Regions from separate parts of the Enterobacter oligotrophicus genome, predicted to be linked through region 1. Evidence: predicted binding sites of a transcription regulator. Region 1 holds the regulator's gene; each other region holds the start of a gene.
What was found. The regulator LexA, encoded in region 1, represses DNA repair genes until DNA is damaged. The targets are predictions, from matches to a motif close to TNCTGTATGTACATACAGNA.

Region 1 (5,824 bases):
CGATCCTCACGCGTCGCGGCATATACCGGGTTCAGCGGGTAGTAAATGCGGTTGTGCTTTTTATTAGCCTCCCCGACAACCAGTAAACGCACCTCTTCATCGGTGTTATTGATAAAGGTGTGGCACACACCCGTCCCGGCGGGGAAACCCACGCTGTCGCCGGGTTCCAGCTTCCATAAATAGCCGTTAATCCAGGCCTCGGGATACCCTTCCAGCACGTAGACAAACTCCTCTTCGTCACTTTCTGCATGAGGATAAGAGGTGCGTCGCCCCGGCGGAAGGCGTTCATGATGAATGCCAATGCGACCCAGGCCCAGCTTGCGGGCCAGCGGAGCACCAATGGAAAAAAGCTCATCACTGTCGGGATAGGTTGAATCATCCGCGCCTTCCACATCGCGCCAGTGCCGAATACAGTCAGGTCTTTTCATGGTCTTATTTCCCGAATTGCAATGCGACAGGTATAGCACAGCCTGGCGGATCTCGGTGTTTTTAGCAGAACATGATAAAGTAAGGGTTTGCCGCCCTATTACATCCGAGGTGCTAAATGGATAAGTCCACAAACGAGCTGTTAGCGCAAGCTGAAAAGCTGTGTGCGCAACGCAATGTGCGCCTGACCCCGCAGCGCCTTGAAGTGTTGCGTCTGATGAGCCTTCAGCAAGGGGCGATTAGCGCCTACGATTTGCTCGACCTTCTGCGCGAAAGCGAACCGCAGGCCAAGCCGCCGACCGTTTACCGCGCGCTGGACTTCCTGCTGGAGCAGGGTTTTGTGCATAAGGTGGAATCCACCAACAGCTATGTGCTGTGCCATCTGTTCGATCAGCCAACCCATACTTCGGCCATGTTCATCTGCGATCGCTGTGGCGTGGTGAAGGAAGAAGGTGCGGAGGGCGTTGAAGATATTATGCACTCACTGGCCGCCAGAATGGGCTTTGCCCTGCGTCATAACGTGATTGAAGCGCACGGGTTGTGCTCTGCATGCGTGGAAGTGGAATCCTGCAGTCATCAGGACGCATGTCAGCACGATCACTCTATTATCGTGAAGAAAAAACCGCGCTAACAGCAAAAGAAAAGGCGGCTTATGGCCGCCCTCAGGGAGTCGTTGCGGGTAGTTCGCCGGTTACCAGCGGTAGTCGTTACGGGTTTCCCAGTCTTTGACTTCGTTTTCCGCCTGATCTTTTTCGTAACCGTAGCGTTCCTGAATTTTCCCGACAAGCTGATCGCGCTTACCTTCGATAACGGTCATGTCGTCATCCGTCAGCTTACCCCACTGTTCTTTCGCTTTACCTTTGAATTGCTTCCAGTTGCCGCCGATTTCGTCTTTATTCATAATCGTGTCCTCGTGTTAAGCGTCTATGAGTATCGTCCGCTACGTTCTTTTCTGCTGGACGTGATTATTATTGTAGTTAAGGATTCGGCTGTTGTTTTTATATTCGGAATCTTTAACCGTTACGATATATCGTGGCGGGAGGGAAGCCAGGTGTTATTTTGCCAGTGGCGGTGCCAGATAACTGCCAGCGAAAGTCCCCGCAGTGAGAGAAAGACCGCGAGCGCCAGCCATAAACCATGGTTGCCCAGATACGGAACCGTGAGCAGCGTCAGCCCAAAACCTGCCGCGGCAACCGCCATGCTGTTGCGCATCTCTGTTCCCCGCGTCGCACCAATGAACATGCCATCCAGCAAATAACACCAGACACCGACAACCGGTAAGATCACCTGCCAGATGATGTAGTGGCCCGCCAGTTCTCGCAGCGTCGGTAACGTGGTGAGTAAGGCAACAATATGCCCGCCAAAGCAGGCATACAGCAGGGCAAATGCCAGTGCGACCATGCCCGCCTGACGGCAGGCCGCGCGCCAGACTTCGCGAAGTTGGCCGCTTTCACGAGCGCCATAGGCCTGCCCGGAGTGCGCCTCAACGGCATAGGCAAAACCATCCAGCGCGTAAGCGGTAAAGGTTAACAATGTCATCAGCACGGCATTCACCGCGACAATTTCTGGCCCAAGACGTGCTCCAAAAACGGTCAACGCACCAAAACAGAGTTGTAGCAGGAGCGAGCGAAGCATGATGTCGCGGTTGAGCGCCAGCAGCTTGCGAATGTTGCCACGCCACGCGGTTTTCAGCATGGCGAGGGAGATACCACGCATGGCCAGCACGCGCCAGACCATCCACAGCCCGATGAGCAAGGTGCCGTATTCGGCTATCGCCGTCGCCAGCGCGGCTCCCCGCACGTTCATATGCAGACCCATCACCAGCCACAGGTCGAGTACGATGTTCAGAAGGTTTCCCACCACCAGCAGGATGACCGGCGCGCGGGCATACTGAACCCCCAGCAACCAGCCGAGCAAAACCAGGTTCGCCAGTGAAGCGGGCGCGCTAAGCCAGCGAATTTCCAGGAAGCGCCGCGCCTGTTCAAGCACCGCCTCGCTGCCACCCACAATATGGAGCGCCAGATCAATCAGCGGGGTTCGCAACAAAACGATCAATGCGCCAGCGCCGAGCGCCAGAATGAGCGGCTGAACCAGTGCACGCGCCAGCCGTAACGGATCTTTCGCACCATACGCCTGTGCCGTCAGGCCCGTGGTACTCATACGCAAAAAGAGCAGGAGCATGAAGAGGAAGCTGGTCGCCGTCGCGCCAATCGCCACGCCGCCGAGGTATACCGGGGAGTCCAGATGCCCAATCACCGCCGTATCCACCAGCCCCAGCAGAGGAACGGTGATATTGGAAAAAATCATCGGCAGCGCAAGACGCCACAATGCTTTATCTGAAGCCGTCAGCAGTGACATGAAAAAATACCGGGACAGAAAAATGAATCAGGCTGCGGAGGTGCCGCAGCCTGTCAGGAAGAGATTACAGCCACTCACCGTTGCGGATAACGCCAACAGCAAGACCTTCAATGGAGAAACTCTGCTCGCGGAGATCCACCACAATCGGGGAAAACTCGTTGTTTTCCGGCAGCAACTGCACGGTATTACCCTGTTTTTTCAGGCGCTTAACCGTGACTTCGTCATCAATACGCGCAACCACAACCTGGCCGTTGCGCACATCCTGGGTTTTGTGAACCGCCAGCAGATCGCCATCAAGAATACCGATATCTTTCATCGACATCCCACTGACGCGCAGCAGGAAATCGGCGCTCGGCTTGAACATACCAGGATCAACCTGATAGTGGCCTTCGATATGCTGCTGTGCCAGCAAAGGTTCACCCGCAGCAACACGGCCCACCAGTGGGATGCCCGTCTCTTCTTCCACCAGCAGACGAATGCCGCGCGACGCGCCAGAGACAATCTCAATCACGCCTTTACGCGCCAGCGCTTTAAGGTGTTCTTCGGCAGCGTTTGGAGAACGGAAGCCCAGACGCTGCGCGATTTCCGCACGCGTGGGTGGCATACCCGTCTGGCCGATATGATCCCGAATGAGATCAAACACCTCTTGCTGCCTGGTCGTTAACGCTTTCATTCCGCCCCCTGGGTGTATATACAGTTATGCTGTGAGTATATACAGTCAAAGGCGATTTTGGAACCAAAAACTGCACAAAAAACCAGGGACTTAATTATTTCTCGAGGCTCATCGGAAATGTGACCAAAGCAGCGTGACCCAAGTAATAGCCGCCGTGATAATCGCCAGCAGCACAGCAGCAGATCCCATGTCTTTCGCGCGGCCAGAAAGCTCATGGAAATCAGAACCAATACGGTCAACAACAGCCTCAATAGCGCTATTGAGAATTTCCACTATCATCACCAGAAGCACAGAGCCAATGAGAAGAACGCGGGTTATAGCATCAACATCAAGGAAACAGGCGATAACAACCGCGACGATAGCGGCGACCCCTTCCTGGCGAAAAGCGGCTTCATTGACCCACGCGGCACGGAAACCTTTCCATGAATAGCCGGCAGCTTTGATGATTCGGGTTAACCCGGTGGTATTATTGGCCATTAAAAGAACCTTTTATTGGAAATAGCGTCAGTAACTATAGCGACAGCACGTTTTGCTGCCGCCTGAAGTATGACGGGTAACAACAGAAATTTTGCGCGCTTTCTGTTATCCTTGCGCCGCAATTGCATTATTAACCAGAGGCTTTACATCGTTTATGTCCGGCTGGCCACGAATTTACTACAAATTACTTAATTTACCATTAAGCGTCCTGGTAAAAAGTAAGTCTATCCCAGCAGAACCCGCGCTGGAATTAGGGCTCGATACATCACGCCCTATTATGTACGTTTTGCCTTATAACTCGAAGGCTGACTTGCTGACGCTTCGCGCCCAGTGTCTGGCGCATGATTTACCTGATCCGCTTGAACCGCTGGAAGTTGACGGTACTCTGCTGCCACGCTACGTGTTTATTCACGGCGGGCCGCGCGTGTTTACCTATTACACGCCGAAAGAAGAGTCCATCAAGCTGTTCCACGACTACCTCGATCTGCACCGCAGCAATCCCGATCTGGATGTGCAGATGGTGCCGGTCTCCGTGATGTTCGGTCGCCGTCCGGGTCGCGAAAAAGGCGAAGAGAATCCACCGCTGCGCATGCTTAACGGCATCCAGAAGTTTTTCGCTGTCTCCTGGCTGGGGCGCGACAGCTTCGTGCGTTTCTCCCCTTCCGTCTCGCTGCGCCGCATGGCGGACGAGCACGGCACCGACAAGATCATCGCGCAGAAACTGGCGCGCGTGGCGCGTATGCACTTTGCCCGCCAGCGTCTGGCTGCTGTAGGCCCACGCCTCCCGGCACGTCAGGATCTGTTCAATAAGCTGCTGGCCTCCAAAGCGATTGCCCGCGCGGTAGAAGACGAAGCGCGCAGCAAGAAAATTTCGCACGAGAAAGCACAGCAGAATGCCATCGCGCTGATGGAAGAGATCGCCGCGAACTTCTCCTACGAGATGATTCGTCTCTCCGATCGTATCCTGGGCTTTACGTGGAACCGCCTCTATCAGGGCATTAACGTCCACAACGCCGAGCGCGTGCGTCAGCTGGCGCACGACGGCCACGAGATTGTCTATGTACCTTGCCACCGCAGTCACATGGACTATCTGCTGCTCTCCTACGTGTTGTATCACCAGGGGCTGGTGCCGCCGCACATCGCTGCCGGTATCAACCTGAATTTCTGGCCGGCAGGCCCGATCTTCCGTCGGCTGGGTGCATTCTTTATTCGTCGTACCTTTAAGGGCAACAAGCTCTACTCCACCGTTTTCCGTGAATATCTCGGCGAGCTGTTTAGCCGCGGTTATTCCGTTGAATATTTCGTGGAGGGCGGCCGCTCCCGTACCGGTCGTCTGCTCGATCCGAAGACCGGCACGCTGTCGATGACCATCCAGGCGATGCTGCGCGGTGGAACCCGTCCGATCACGCTGGTGCCCATTTACATCGGCTATGAGCACGTGATGGAAGTAGGTACCTACGCCAAAGAGCTGCGCGGTGCGACCAAAGAAAAAGAGAGCCTGCCGCAAATGCTGCGCGGCCTGAGCAAGCTGCGCAACCTCGGCGAGGGCTACGTGAACTTTGGCGAGCCAATGCCGCTGATGACGTACCTGAACAATCATGTCCCGGAGTGGCGCGAGTCTATCGATCCTATCGAAGCAGTACGCCCGGCCTGGCTGACGCCAACGGTTAATGGCATTGCTGCTGAGCTGATGGTGCGTATTAACAACGCAGGTGCGGCAAACGCCATGAACCTGTGCTGTACCGCGCTGCTGGCCTCACGCCAGCGTTCACTGACGCGTGAGCAACTGACCGAGCAGCTTGATTGCTACCTGGACATCATGCGTAACGTGCCGTATTCCATCGACTCTACCGTGCCGTCTGCGACTGCCAGCGAGCTTATCGATCACGC
Region 2 (5,824 bases), 1.4 Mb from region 1:
GGGCGTGACTCGTCGTATCCCACCCAGTCAAAACGTTGCTGGCTCACAATCGTTTTCAGGCGCATCCACAGCAGAGGCTGGGAGAGCAGGGTACGAAGAGAGATGATCAATACGCCGCCATTTGCACGATGTACCAGCCCCGGTTGTAACGACAGTTCGCCATTAAACTGACGAAGGCAACCGAATAACTGCTCGGCTTCAACCCAACTGGAGGTAATCACTTCACCTTTGGCGGCAAAATGGTCATCTGCCCGTTCTGCGGGAGTGAAAGTGATATGTTGTCCCGCGATACGATACTGGCCACCATAAACGGTGTTCGCGTCCGGTTTTAACTGGCGCATAGCATCCCCCAGAAGCGTCAAATACTCGGCTTCTTCCGGGGCTTTGAGCAGCATGAAGGGAGATGTAGCCCACGGGCTTAACACCTGCTCCAGTGCGTAATGCAAACGCGGTTGTGTATCGCTAAGTATAAATTCGTGTTCTTTTGCGAGGTCTGGCTGTGCAAACAGTTCCTGATAGCTTTCCGTATCCGGAACCAGGTCACGCCATGCTAGTTTCGTAATGGTCAAAGTCGATGTTTTTTAGTCAGATGTAAAACCGTGGAGTATACCGTAAGCGGTGGTTTCTGCCCATGCAGGAATGGGGATTTCGGCGAGTGAATCTTCTGTCATGTTTCACAGGATATGATTTCTTTTCAGCAGATTGCTAAAAAACTGATATTCTGAACAGAGTTACATGGTAACACTGAGATCGCAATGAAATATCAACAACTGGAAAACCTCGAAAGCGGCTGGAAATGGAAGTACCTGGTCAAGAAGCACCGTGAAGGTGAACTGATCACCTGCTACATCGAAGCCAGCGCGGCACAAGAGGCCGTGGATATGTTGCTGACCCTCGAAAACGAACCGGTACAGGTCAATAGCTGGATAGCGAAGCATATCAATCCGGCGCTGTTAAACCGGATGAAGCAAACTATCCGTGCGCGTCGCAAACGGCATTTTAATGCTGAGCATCAGCATACCCGCAAGAAGTCTATCGATCTGGAGTTTATGGTCTGGCAGAGACTGGCAGGGCTTGCGCAGCGTCGCGGGAAAACATTATCGGAAACGATTGTGCAGCTGATTGAAGATGCTGAGCATAAAGAAAAGTATGCCAGTCAAATGTCGACACTGAAGAACGATCTTCAGGCTCTTCTTGGCAAGAAGTAATCTCTTCCTTTTCTTCAGACAATAAAAAACCCCGCAGTGCGGGGTTTTTTTTAAGACGATAACTTATGCCGCTGGCTGAGTTACAACGTCTTTGATGCCTTTAACTTCGATCTCAACGCGACGATCTGGTGCCAGGCAGTCGATCAGTGCAGCGCGAGCTTTCACGTTGTCACAGGTGTTGCCAGTAACTGGGTTAGATTCGCCCATACCACGTGGGGAGATCTTGTTAGCTGGGATACCTTTAGATACCAGGTAATCAACAACGGACTGAGCACGTTTCTCAGACAGACCCTGGTTGTAAGCGTCAGAACCGATACGGTCGGTGAAGCCCAGAACTACTACGGAACCATCTTTAGGGTCCAGGTTGCTCAGCTGGGTGTACAGCTGATCCAGTGCCTGCTGACCTTCTGGTTTCAGCGTCGCTTTGTTGAAGTTGAACAGAACGTCAGACTTCAGAGTGAAGTGCTTGGTCTGTACTTCTGGTGCTGGAGCCGGAGCTGGCGCGATTGGCGCAGCTTCTTCCTGCTGACCGAAACGGTAGGAAACACCTACGCTCAGCATGCCGTTGTCTGGACGAACACCAACGGTGTTGCCGTCGCCGATGTTGTTAACCCACTGGTATTCCAGACGGGTAGCGATGTCACGGGTCATTGCCCATTCAACGCCACCAGCGAATACTGGGGAAACGCCCGTGTCGTGGTCGTCGCCAGCAACGCTGTTGCTGGAGTCAGCACGCCATACCATGCCGCCCAGACGGGTGTACACGTCCAGATCGTCAGTTACTGGGTAACCCAGTTTAGCGGTCAGCTGTACGCCTTGAGCTTTGAAAGCGCCATTAACGGTGTCGCCTTTGTATGGCATACGACCTAACCAGTCGTAACCCATTTCAAAACCAACATACGGGTTAACCTGATAGCCACCGAACGCGCCTGCACCGAGCTGGCTCTCATGAGTAGGGCCGTCGTTGTTGTTAGCGCTGTTGTACCAGCCAGTGTCATGGAACTGAGACCAGCCCAGTTTACCACCTGCATACCAGGTATTATCTTTCGGAGCGGCCTGCGCTACGGTAGCGAAGCCAGCCAGTGCCACTGCAATCGCGATAGCTGTCTTTTTCATTTTTTGCGCCTCGTTATCATCCAAAATTCGCCATGTAAATCTCAACAGAGAAATCACGGTTAAATCCTTCACCGGGGGGCGTGGTCAACTATAACTCTACCGATATCTTCGGCTTAGGCCGAGCACCCCTGGCGATGTAAAGTCTACAACGTAGCTGAAAACTTACAAGTGTGAAGTCCGTCAGGCATATGAAAAAAAAAGTTCCGTATACCTAATATTTAACATTTTTAGAACGAATTTTGTGCAGTAAAATTAAGAAGAACCGCTCCAGACAAGCCTTGCCGCAGTTTTGTCACCTGGAACTTTTTTCCAATCCTGAGGTCAAAAAAAATTCCAGGAAAACTCTTAAAATGGCTTAGTGATACAAATTAGAGTGAATTTTTAGCCCGGAAAGTTGTCCTTTGCGGTGAGAATCTGCCCGGACAGGTCGCATAATAAACCCGATCGCATTTCCCTCTTCTGCCGCTTCCGTGAGCCGATAATGCTCTTCTTCCGTCAGCTCATCCGATAACCAACCAATCACCACACTGTAATTTCCGGTGCGTAATGCGCGGATCATTGACTCAACCGTATCGCAGGGCGGGAGTTGGTTAATCTGCATCACCTTTGCCAGCGGCAGCCCTGCGGAGAGAAGCCATTCACGGCTCAATTTTTGCTGTGGCGTCAGCCAAAGCTGCCAACGGGACTGTTGGCCAAGCTGCTGTAATAGTGGCAGTAATAAGAGTTGTGTCAACAGGGGCTGGTCTTCACGATAAACCACTTCACTAATAAGCCCGGTTGAAACGCGCCCGACAGATTTCTGCGCGACAGTGTCAGCGGTAGAAGAAAGAGAGATTGAGCGATTTGCATAGCCTGAAGTGTACATATTCATTCCAGCCCTGTAGTTACTGTATGGATATACAGTAACCCCTGTATGCATAAAGATCAACCTCATTTTCGGAAAGCGACTCGCAAATTTCACTCATTAATGGCGTGCCTCGAAAAATCATCTTGCTCACAGGCAATAAGTTGCCTATTTTCCTGCTAACGGATCCGCTAGTAAGAAAATATGTTGTTACTTTATGATTTTGAAGGGAAATATCATGAAAAAGATATCTTATGATCGGATTTATAAATCGCAGGAATACCTTTCTCCATTAGGGGAAATTCATCATCGCGCGCTTTTTGGAGGATATACCCTTGCGGTGGATGATGCGGTTTTCGCCATGGTGTCGGACGGGGAGCTCTATCTTCGGGCCTGTGAAGAGAGCGCAAAATACTGTGTAAAACACGCCTCTTCATTTTTGACGTTAATGAAGCGGGGCCGTCCTGTCCTTCTTAACTATTACCGCGTGGATGACGGGCTTTGGCAGAACAGGGATGAGCTGCTCAAACTTTCATCGTCTGCACTTGATGCGGCCAGAAAAGAGCGGTATCAGCGTCACCAGCGGAATCGGCTTAAAGATCTGCCGAACCTGACATTTCAGATTGAAGTTCTGCTCTGTGAAGCGGGTATAACAAATGAAGAGACGTTACGGGAACTGGGCGCAAAAACGAGCTGGCTGAAAATACGATCAAAAAATAAGGGGCTGAGCATTAAGGTGCTGTTTGCGCTTGAAGGGGCAATTGAGGGAATGCACGAAGCGGCGCTCCCGGCGGACATTCGCCGGGAGCTAACGGAATGGTTTAATGCACTGCCTGAGGCTCAGGAGAGTCATTCCGCCAGGTAGCGATCTGCTGTTGTAGTCGGCAAATTTCCGGCAGCAGAGCAATAAGCAGGCCGATTTGCTGAAGGACCAGTGGAGCTTTGCTGTCGGAGCCTGGATCGAGATGCGCAATACGCTGAGTCAGGTCGTCCAGCGACTGCTGCACACGGGGTTCATCGGCAGGCCGATGATGAAGGGCGTCATCGACGTAGCAGACGGCGTCATCGAGAAGGGACAAGATACCCGGATTGGTCAGTTTCTCGCGATGGGCACCCAGCGTAGAGATATAGCTGGTAAACGTATGGTTCAGGCAGAGCAGGCGAAACGCGGTTTCACGTATCTCTGCAGTCGCGCGCGGCTCTGTGGACATATTTGAAACTACTGACGCGAGTTCAGCATCGCTGTTATGCGCATCGCGACGGGCGATACGGTAGGCCAGGCGGTTATCGCGGCCCTGGTGATACTGCTCAAGAATGGCATCCAGGTAGCGACAGTTTGCATTCATTGCTCTGTCTGTCACGCGCGGCAAATTGCGAAAACGCCAGTCAGGCCAGATAAAGCTCACTGCCGCCCAGGCAATAGCACAGCCGATCAGCGTATCGATCACGCGGGGCAGGGCGACTTCAAACCCTTCACCCAACAGGTTAAAGCACAGCAGAACCAACAGCGTGATAAACATGGTGGCATGTGCGTACTGCACATTACGAAAGGCAAAGAACAACACGCCGGTGATGACGATGAGAATAAGCTGTCCTTCAACCGAGGGCACGAACCACAGCACCGGTAGCCCGATAGCGACGCCCACCAGCGTGCCGATAATACGCAGCGCAAGGCGGTGGCGGGTGGCGTTGTAGTTGGGCTGGCAGACAAACAGGCTGGTCAGTAAGATCCAGTAACCGTGCTGCAAGCCGGTTATCTGAATAAAGGCATAGCCTACGCACAGTACCAGTGACATCCGCACCGCATGGCGAAAGAGCGCCGATTCTGGCGTAAAGTGGCGGCTCAGGCGCAGCCATATATCGCTAACGCCGTGCAGACTGTCGTCCGCAAGCTGGTTCTCCGTGTCGCTGCGTGGCATCGCCATTGCCTGTTCGGATTCAATGGTTGCCAGTTGGGCATCAATCGCACGCAGATTATTGAGCAGGAATCCCAGCGCTTTGATGTGCTCTGGTGATGTCCCACTCGCCTGAACGCGATCGAGGGCTGCATCAAGGTGGCTGAAAGCGTGCTCAAAACGTGGGTCATGCTGGTACGGTGTACGCAACAGGATTGAGCGCGCCAGCTGCTGACAGGCCTGAGATTGCATCGACAGTAAGCGCTGGAAACGGAACATGACGTCGCTATAGCGGAACTTCTCGCGCAGGGCTGCATACTGGACATGCGATGAACTGGCACGTTCATGAATATCCTGGGCGGCAAAATAGTAATGCAGTGTTCTTCGGGTGCCACGCTGACCCCGATCGCCGCGCAGACGAGTAAGCAGCGAGGCTTTTGTCTGGTTAAGCATTGCCACCAGTTGGCCGTTCGCCAGCGCCAGATCGTAAAGCGGTGCCTGGCTCTCCTCTTCAATATCCGGGTCAAACAAACGTGACTTTAATTCAAGATACTGAGCCAGCTGCTCGTAACTGCGCGCGAGGTTATCCTGCAGCGCCCGAACCGGAAAAATAAGGTGTCCGGTCAGGGTCAGCAGGTTATACCAGATCGCCCCCACCAACAGCAGAACGGGTTGCTGATACCACTGATCGTAAAGAGAGACACCGAGCATGGTATAGATAGCAATCAGCAGGGCACCAAACGCGATGGTGGCGTAGCGCT
Region 3 (5,824 bases), 1.8 Mb from region 1:
CACCATTCAGACACGTAAAGACAAACTTCTTATAGGCATGAAGGCTGAAGGGTTTGACGCGCTGATTATTTATGCCGACAAAGAGCACGGCAGCAATTTCGAATATCTGACCGGTTTTATTCCTCGTTTTGAAGAGGGACTGCTGGTTCTGAAGAAGAGCGGGGAGGCGGCCGTTATTCTCGGCAATGAAAATCTCAAAATGGCGGCGCATTCGCGCATTCCGGTGGCGCTGAAGCATAGCCCTTATTTCTCATTGCCCAATCAGCCAATGGATAACGAAAAACCACTGGAAGCGTTATTCCATGAACTGGGTCTGCAAAACCTGGCGCGCATTGGGTTAGTGGGCTGGAAAATGTTTACCGCGACCCACGCAGATAATAAGCAGTTCTTTGATTTACCCTGTTTTATTGTTGATGCCATCAGAAACAGTGTTTCTGCCGGTGCGGTCATTGAAAACGCCGCGCATCTTTTTATTGGCGGAGATAAGGGCGCGCGTATCACTAATAACGCCAACGAAATCGCGCACTACGAGTATGGCGCAAACCTCGCCTCGACCTGCATGCTGAACGCCATGAATGCCGTTGAGCCAGGTATTCGCGAGGCAGAGTTAGGCCATTATCTTACGGCGGAAGGCCAGTACAATACGGTCGTGACCATCGCGGCAGCCGGGCAACGCTTTGAAAAAGCGAATCTTTATCCGACATACAAGCCATTGCAACGAGGTCAACCGCTTTCCATGACTACCGGTTTTAAAGGCGGATTATCCAGCCGTACCGGGTTCATCATTGCCGACGAAAGTGAGCTGCCGACAACGCAGAAAGATTATCTCAATCGTGTAGCAAAACCTTATTTCGCTGCCATCGTGACGTGGCTTGAAAATATCCACATCGGCATGAAAGGTGGCGAAATATATTCACTTATTGAGAATGTTCTTCCTAAAGAGAAATACGGCTGGCATCTGAATCCGGGCCATCTCAGCGCCGACGAAGAGTGGATGTCATCCCCCATTTTTAAACACTCTACACAAACGCTAAAAAGCGGCATGATCCTGCAGATCGATATTATTCCGTCCGTGAAGGGATATACGGGCACCAGCGCTGAGGAGAGTATTGCCCTGGCGGATCGTGAACTTCAGGCTGAGATCCGGCGTGCCTGGCCTGAACTTTGGGCGCGCATCGAAACCCGTAAGCGGTATATCGTTGACGTGCTTAACGTTAAACTGAGTGACGACGTCATTCCGCTATCCAGTACGGTCGCCTATTTACGGCCTTTCTTGCTTGCGAAGGATAAAGCGTTTACCTGCTGACCATACCTGACCCGGCATGGTGTGCCGGGTCAGATGCCTGAATTAAATCTCCTCAGAGTTCAATACGTTTGCGTTGTAAGTCCGGAAAGTGCCTTGATCCCTGCCAGCAATCCGTAATACTGTATTTATATACAGTACAAAGCAGGAAAGGCATTTATGAGCACTCTCTTTTCTTATCACCCCCGGCAATACGTTGAATTACCGCTGTTTGTCGAGCGCGTTGCCTGTGGCTTTCCAAGCCCGGCGCAGGATTATATTGAAGATCGTCTCGATCTTAACCGGCTGGCGGTAAGGCATCCCAGCGCGACGTACTTTGTGAAGGTCAGCGGGGATTCCATGATCGGGGCAGGGATTGGCGACGGCGACCTGCTGGTGGTCGATCGTTCACTGGACGCCGGGCATGGCGATATCGTTGTGGCAGCCGTGGCCGGAGAATTTACGGTGAAAGAGCTACAAACCCGTCCGGTGCTGAGGCTGGTTCCGCACAATGCCCGCTATCAGCCTATTACGTTTCAGTCTGAAGAAGAGTTGCAGATCTTCGGTGTCGTCACCCATACGCTCAAAACGCATAAACATGTTCGCGCTGGTTGATGTCAATAGTTTCTACGCCTCCTGTGAGACGGTGTTTCGCCCCGATCTGAAAGGAAAGCCTATCGTCGTGGTGTCCAATAACGACGGCTGCATTATTTCACTTTCGAAGGAGGCAAAGCAGTTCGGCATAAAAATGGGTGAACCGTACTTTAAATTCAAGGAGAAGGGCTATCCTTCGCGGGTGTACGTCTTTAGTTCAAACTATGCGCTGTATGCCGATCTCAGCAGCCGCGTGATGCAGACGTTGACCGATCTCGCCCCGGCGATAGAGATCTACTCCATCGATGAGGCGTTTGTGAATGTCTCCGGCATCAATAACTGTATGCCGCTGCAAGCGTTTGGCCAGCAAATGCGTAATCAGGTGTTTAAAAACACCGGACTACACGTTGGCGTGGGGATTGCGCCAACGAAGACGCTGGCAAAACTGGCTAACCATGCGGCAAAAAAATGGCGAGGCACCGGCGGGGTGGTTGATCTCTCGGATCGCGAGCGGCAGCGAAAATTGCTGGCGATTGTTCCGGTGGAAGAGGTGTGGGGCGTCGGGCGACGCATCACGAAAAAACTTAACGCTATGGGAATAATCACCGCGCTGGACCTGGCAAAAAGCTCGTTGTGGGTGATCCGAAAGCATTTTAATGTCGTTCTGGAGCGCACGGCGCGCGAGCTTCGCGGTGAACGCTGTCTTGAACTGGAAGAGTTTAGCCCGACCAAACAGCAGATTGTCTGTAGCCGCTCTTTCGGATACCGCATTACGGAATACGTTGAGATGCATCAGGCCATTTGCGCTTACGCTGAACGCGCGGCGGAAAAGCTGCGCGGTGAGCGCCAGTATTGTCGTCTTATTAGCGTGTTTCTGCGCACCAGCCCGCACGCAGACAATGAAGTGTATTACGGCAACCAGGCCTCGGCGATCCTGCTGACGCCGTCAAATGATACGCGCGACATTGTGCGGGCCGCGACCAGCGCTCTGGAGCGTATATGGGTTGACGGATATCGCTATATGAAGGCAGGGGTGATGCTGGCGGATTTTTTCAGTAGTGGCGTTGCACAGCTCAACTTGTTTGATGACAGTCGTCCGCGCGCAAACAGTGCAGCTTTGATGGAGATGATCGACAGCCTGAATCACTCCGGGAGAGGGAAGGTGTGGTTTGCCGGGCAGGGGATTGAGAAACCCTGGGCGATGAAGCGCGAAATGCTGTCACCGGCGTATACGACGAGATATGAGGAGTTGTTGGTCGTGAGGTAGAGGATGACGATGTCGCTGGCTTTGTGCCCAGGGATGTCGCGACGCCCTGTGGCACAGGGCGTCAACGTGAGACGATTCGGTCAGAAGGCGTAGCTCATGCTCACCGAGACGCTACGCGGTTCGCCATAAACCGCGGAGTCATCAAGATAAGAGTAGTATTCCCGATCGAACAGGTTTCTGACGTTAGCCTGCACCGCCAGCTGTTTAGTCAGATGATATTGTGCGAACAGATCAACCAACGGGTAGCTTCCCTGATACAGGCGTTGGGTCTCTCCATCCGGGCCGGTGACATCTGTATACACCCGGTTCTGCCAGTTAACGCCACCGCCTACGGTGAGGTCAGGAAGCACCGGCACACGATAGCGGCTGAATAGCTTCAGCTGTGTCTGCGGGGCGAAGCTGTTGAAGCGGCCATCCGAATCACGGGCAACGTATCTGGTGGCGCTGAAAGTCAACTGCAGGTTATCGGTGACGGCACCGTTCACTTCAAATTCCGCGCCTTTGCTCACCGCACCTTTTGTGGCGCGGTACGCCTGTTCGCTGGAACCGTTGACGAATTCACCGCTGATGGCCTCCGCCGCGTTCTCCTGTTCAATGCGGAAAAGAGCAACGTTAGTCGTCAGGCGACCATCCATCCAGTCAGCTTTCAGACCAGTTTCATAGTTTTTCCCGGTTACTGGCGACAGCCAGGCACCGTCTTTAGTGCGTTTGGTTTGCGGGGCGAAAATCGAGGTATAGCTGGCGTAAGCGGAAAGGCTGTCGTTAATGTCATACACCAGGCCGCCATAAGGTGTGGTGTTGTATTTACGCATATCGCCGCTGCTACCGTCAGAACTGTACTGGGTATAGCGTGCACCAACAATCAGCGACAGGGGATCAGCCAGCGAGAAGCGTGCCGCCGTGTATGCCGATTTTTGCCGCACGATATCATCTGAGTTCAGATACCAGTCGCCCCACTCAGGTTCAGTAACGCGACCGTTCCAGTTATTGTTAAAGATACCGATCTGGTCGCTATCCATCGGTCCGTCTTTACTGAATGTGGCGTTATGCTGGCGGCTGTAGCTGGCACCCGCCATCAACTGATGCTGACGGCCGAGCAGTGCGAAAGGACCGCTGGCGTAAGTGTCGAAAGAGTCCACGGTGCGCTTGCCGCGATCCTTACTCCCCCAGCCGGATGCCCCTTCGCCGGTGCTGGCGTCCGGGTTGCCCATAATATAAAGCAGCGTGTCGTTAAAGGTTTGTTCACCGTGGGTCCCGTTGAAACGGAATGACCAGCCGTTATCCCAGTTGTGGGTGAGGTTAGCGAACACTTTACGCGACTCGACGGTATACCCGGTCCAGTTCGCCGAGGTATTGACGTTGCGATCGTAATGGGTGCGAGTGCCGTTGCTGTACAGGCTGGGTAAACCGCCCCAGGTCGGGTTAGCGGTATTCGTTTGCTGATAATCCCAGCCCAGCGAGGCGGTTGTGTGGTCAGTAAGGTCGGCTTCAACGACGCCATAGAGAAACTTCTTGCGCTTACCGTACCGATCCAGCCAGCTGTCCTGATCCTGATAACCCGCAACCACGCGTCCGCGAAGGCTGCCGTCGGTATTCAGCGGCGCAGAGACGTCGCCCACGTAACGCTGTTTATTCCAGCTACCGTAGCTTGCGCTGACGTTGCCGGTGAAGGTTTTACTCCCGGCGCGTTTGCGCACCATGTTCACCGTTGCACCCGGATCGCCTGCACCCGTCATCAGGCCGGTTGCGCCGCGCACCACTTCGATGCGTTCGTAAATTGCCGTATCTTCCTCCGCATCTCCGAAGTTCCATGCGTCACCCATTGACGTCGGGATCTCATCATAGGCGAAATTCGTAATTTCAAAGCCGCGAGAAAAATAGCTTGAGCGCTCACTGTCGAATTGCTGCGACGAAATGCCGGTAGTATTCGTCAGCACCTCGTCGACGGTTTGCAGATTCTGGTCCTGAATACGCTGGCGCGTCACCACGCTAACGGACTGTGGGACATCGCGCGGTGCCAGCAGCATTTTCGTTCCGGCACGCGTGGTTTTCACCGCGTAATCCTGTTGCTGATCGGCGCTCGCATTTGCCTCGCCGTAGACCACCATCTCTTGTTCGTTTTTGTTCTCAGCCGCCTGCGCCGGATGCATCACGGCCTGCATCGCCAGCGCAAGAAGTGAAAAAGAAAACGGTTTATACATCGCCCGTGCGGGCGTTTTCCCGTAGTTACCCCTGCCATTAAGAAGCATGATTTTACCTGCCAGTCGTTGTTGTTTTATGCAAATCATTCAAATAAGAATGGCAATGATAATTATTTGCTTTATCGCATGCAGGTAATTCTGTAAGTTAAATGTAAATAAATGTATATTTGTGAAAGTTCAAGGCGTTACTTGCTGCCACCCGCGTCATGGCTGCATTATTTCTTCTTACCAATCATCGCCTTCAGATCAGCAAAAGGATTATACGTGGCGGCACCCACCTCTTTTTGCGCGTCTTCTCCCGCCACAACGGTGGTGCCGTACTGATCGGCTTCGGTGTACTTAGAATGTTCGTGATCGTGGCAATACAGACACAATAATTCCCAGTTACTGCCATCTTCCGGGTTATTGGTATGGTCGTGGTCGATATGATGAACGGTTAACTCACGCAGATTTGAATAAACAAACTCCCGTGAGCAGCGC

Region 2: sulA (SOS-induced cell division inhibitor SulA) is a predicted target of LexA. The motif match lies at 3,210-3,229, and genes of this name have one in related genera.
Region 3: umuD (translesion error-prone DNA polymerase V autoproteolytic subunit) is a predicted target of LexA. The motif match lies at 1,424-1,443, and genes of this name have one in related genera.

The regions. Positions count from the first base shown of each region.
Region 1 is NZ_AP019007.1:2,780,426-2,786,249, reverse strand. It holds gene EoCCA6_RS13325 (cupin domain-containing protein) at 1-428, opposite strand, end outside; gene zur (zinc uptake transcriptional repressor Zur) at 545-1,057, shown strand; gene EoCCA6_RS13315 (CsbD family protein) at 1,118-1,327, opposite strand; gene dinF (MATE family efflux transporter DinF) at 1,447-2,784, opposite strand; gene lexA (transcriptional repressor LexA) at 2,849-3,457, opposite strand; gene EoCCA6_RS13295 (diacylglycerol kinase) at 3,566-3,934, opposite strand; gene plsB (glycerol-3-phosphate 1-O-acyltransferase PlsB) at 4,089-5,824, shown strand, end outside.
Region 2 is NZ_AP019007.1:4,174,777-4,180,600, forward strand. It holds gene EoCCA6_RS19905 (AAA family ATPase) at 1-569, opposite strand, end outside; gene matP (macrodomain Ter protein MatP) at 756-1,208, shown strand; gene ompA (porin OmpA) at 1,272-2,324, opposite strand; gene sulA (SOS-induced cell division inhibitor SulA) at 2,680-3,189, opposite strand; gene EoCCA6_RS19925 (TfoX/Sxy family DNA transformation protein) at 3,407-4,033, shown strand; gene yccS (YccS family putative transporter) at 3,990-5,824, opposite strand, start outside.
Region 3 is NZ_AP019007.1:92,119-97,942, forward strand. It holds gene EoCCA6_RS00475 (M24 family metallopeptidase) at 1-1,306, shown strand, start outside; gene umuD (translesion error-prone DNA polymerase V autoproteolytic subunit) at 1,463-1,897, shown strand; gene umuC (translesion error-prone DNA polymerase V subunit UmuC) at 1,881-3,143, shown strand; gene fhuE (ferric-rhodotorulic acid/ferric-coprogen receptor FhuE) at 3,224-5,392, opposite strand; gene yajD (HNH nuclease YajD) at 5,560-5,824, opposite strand, start outside.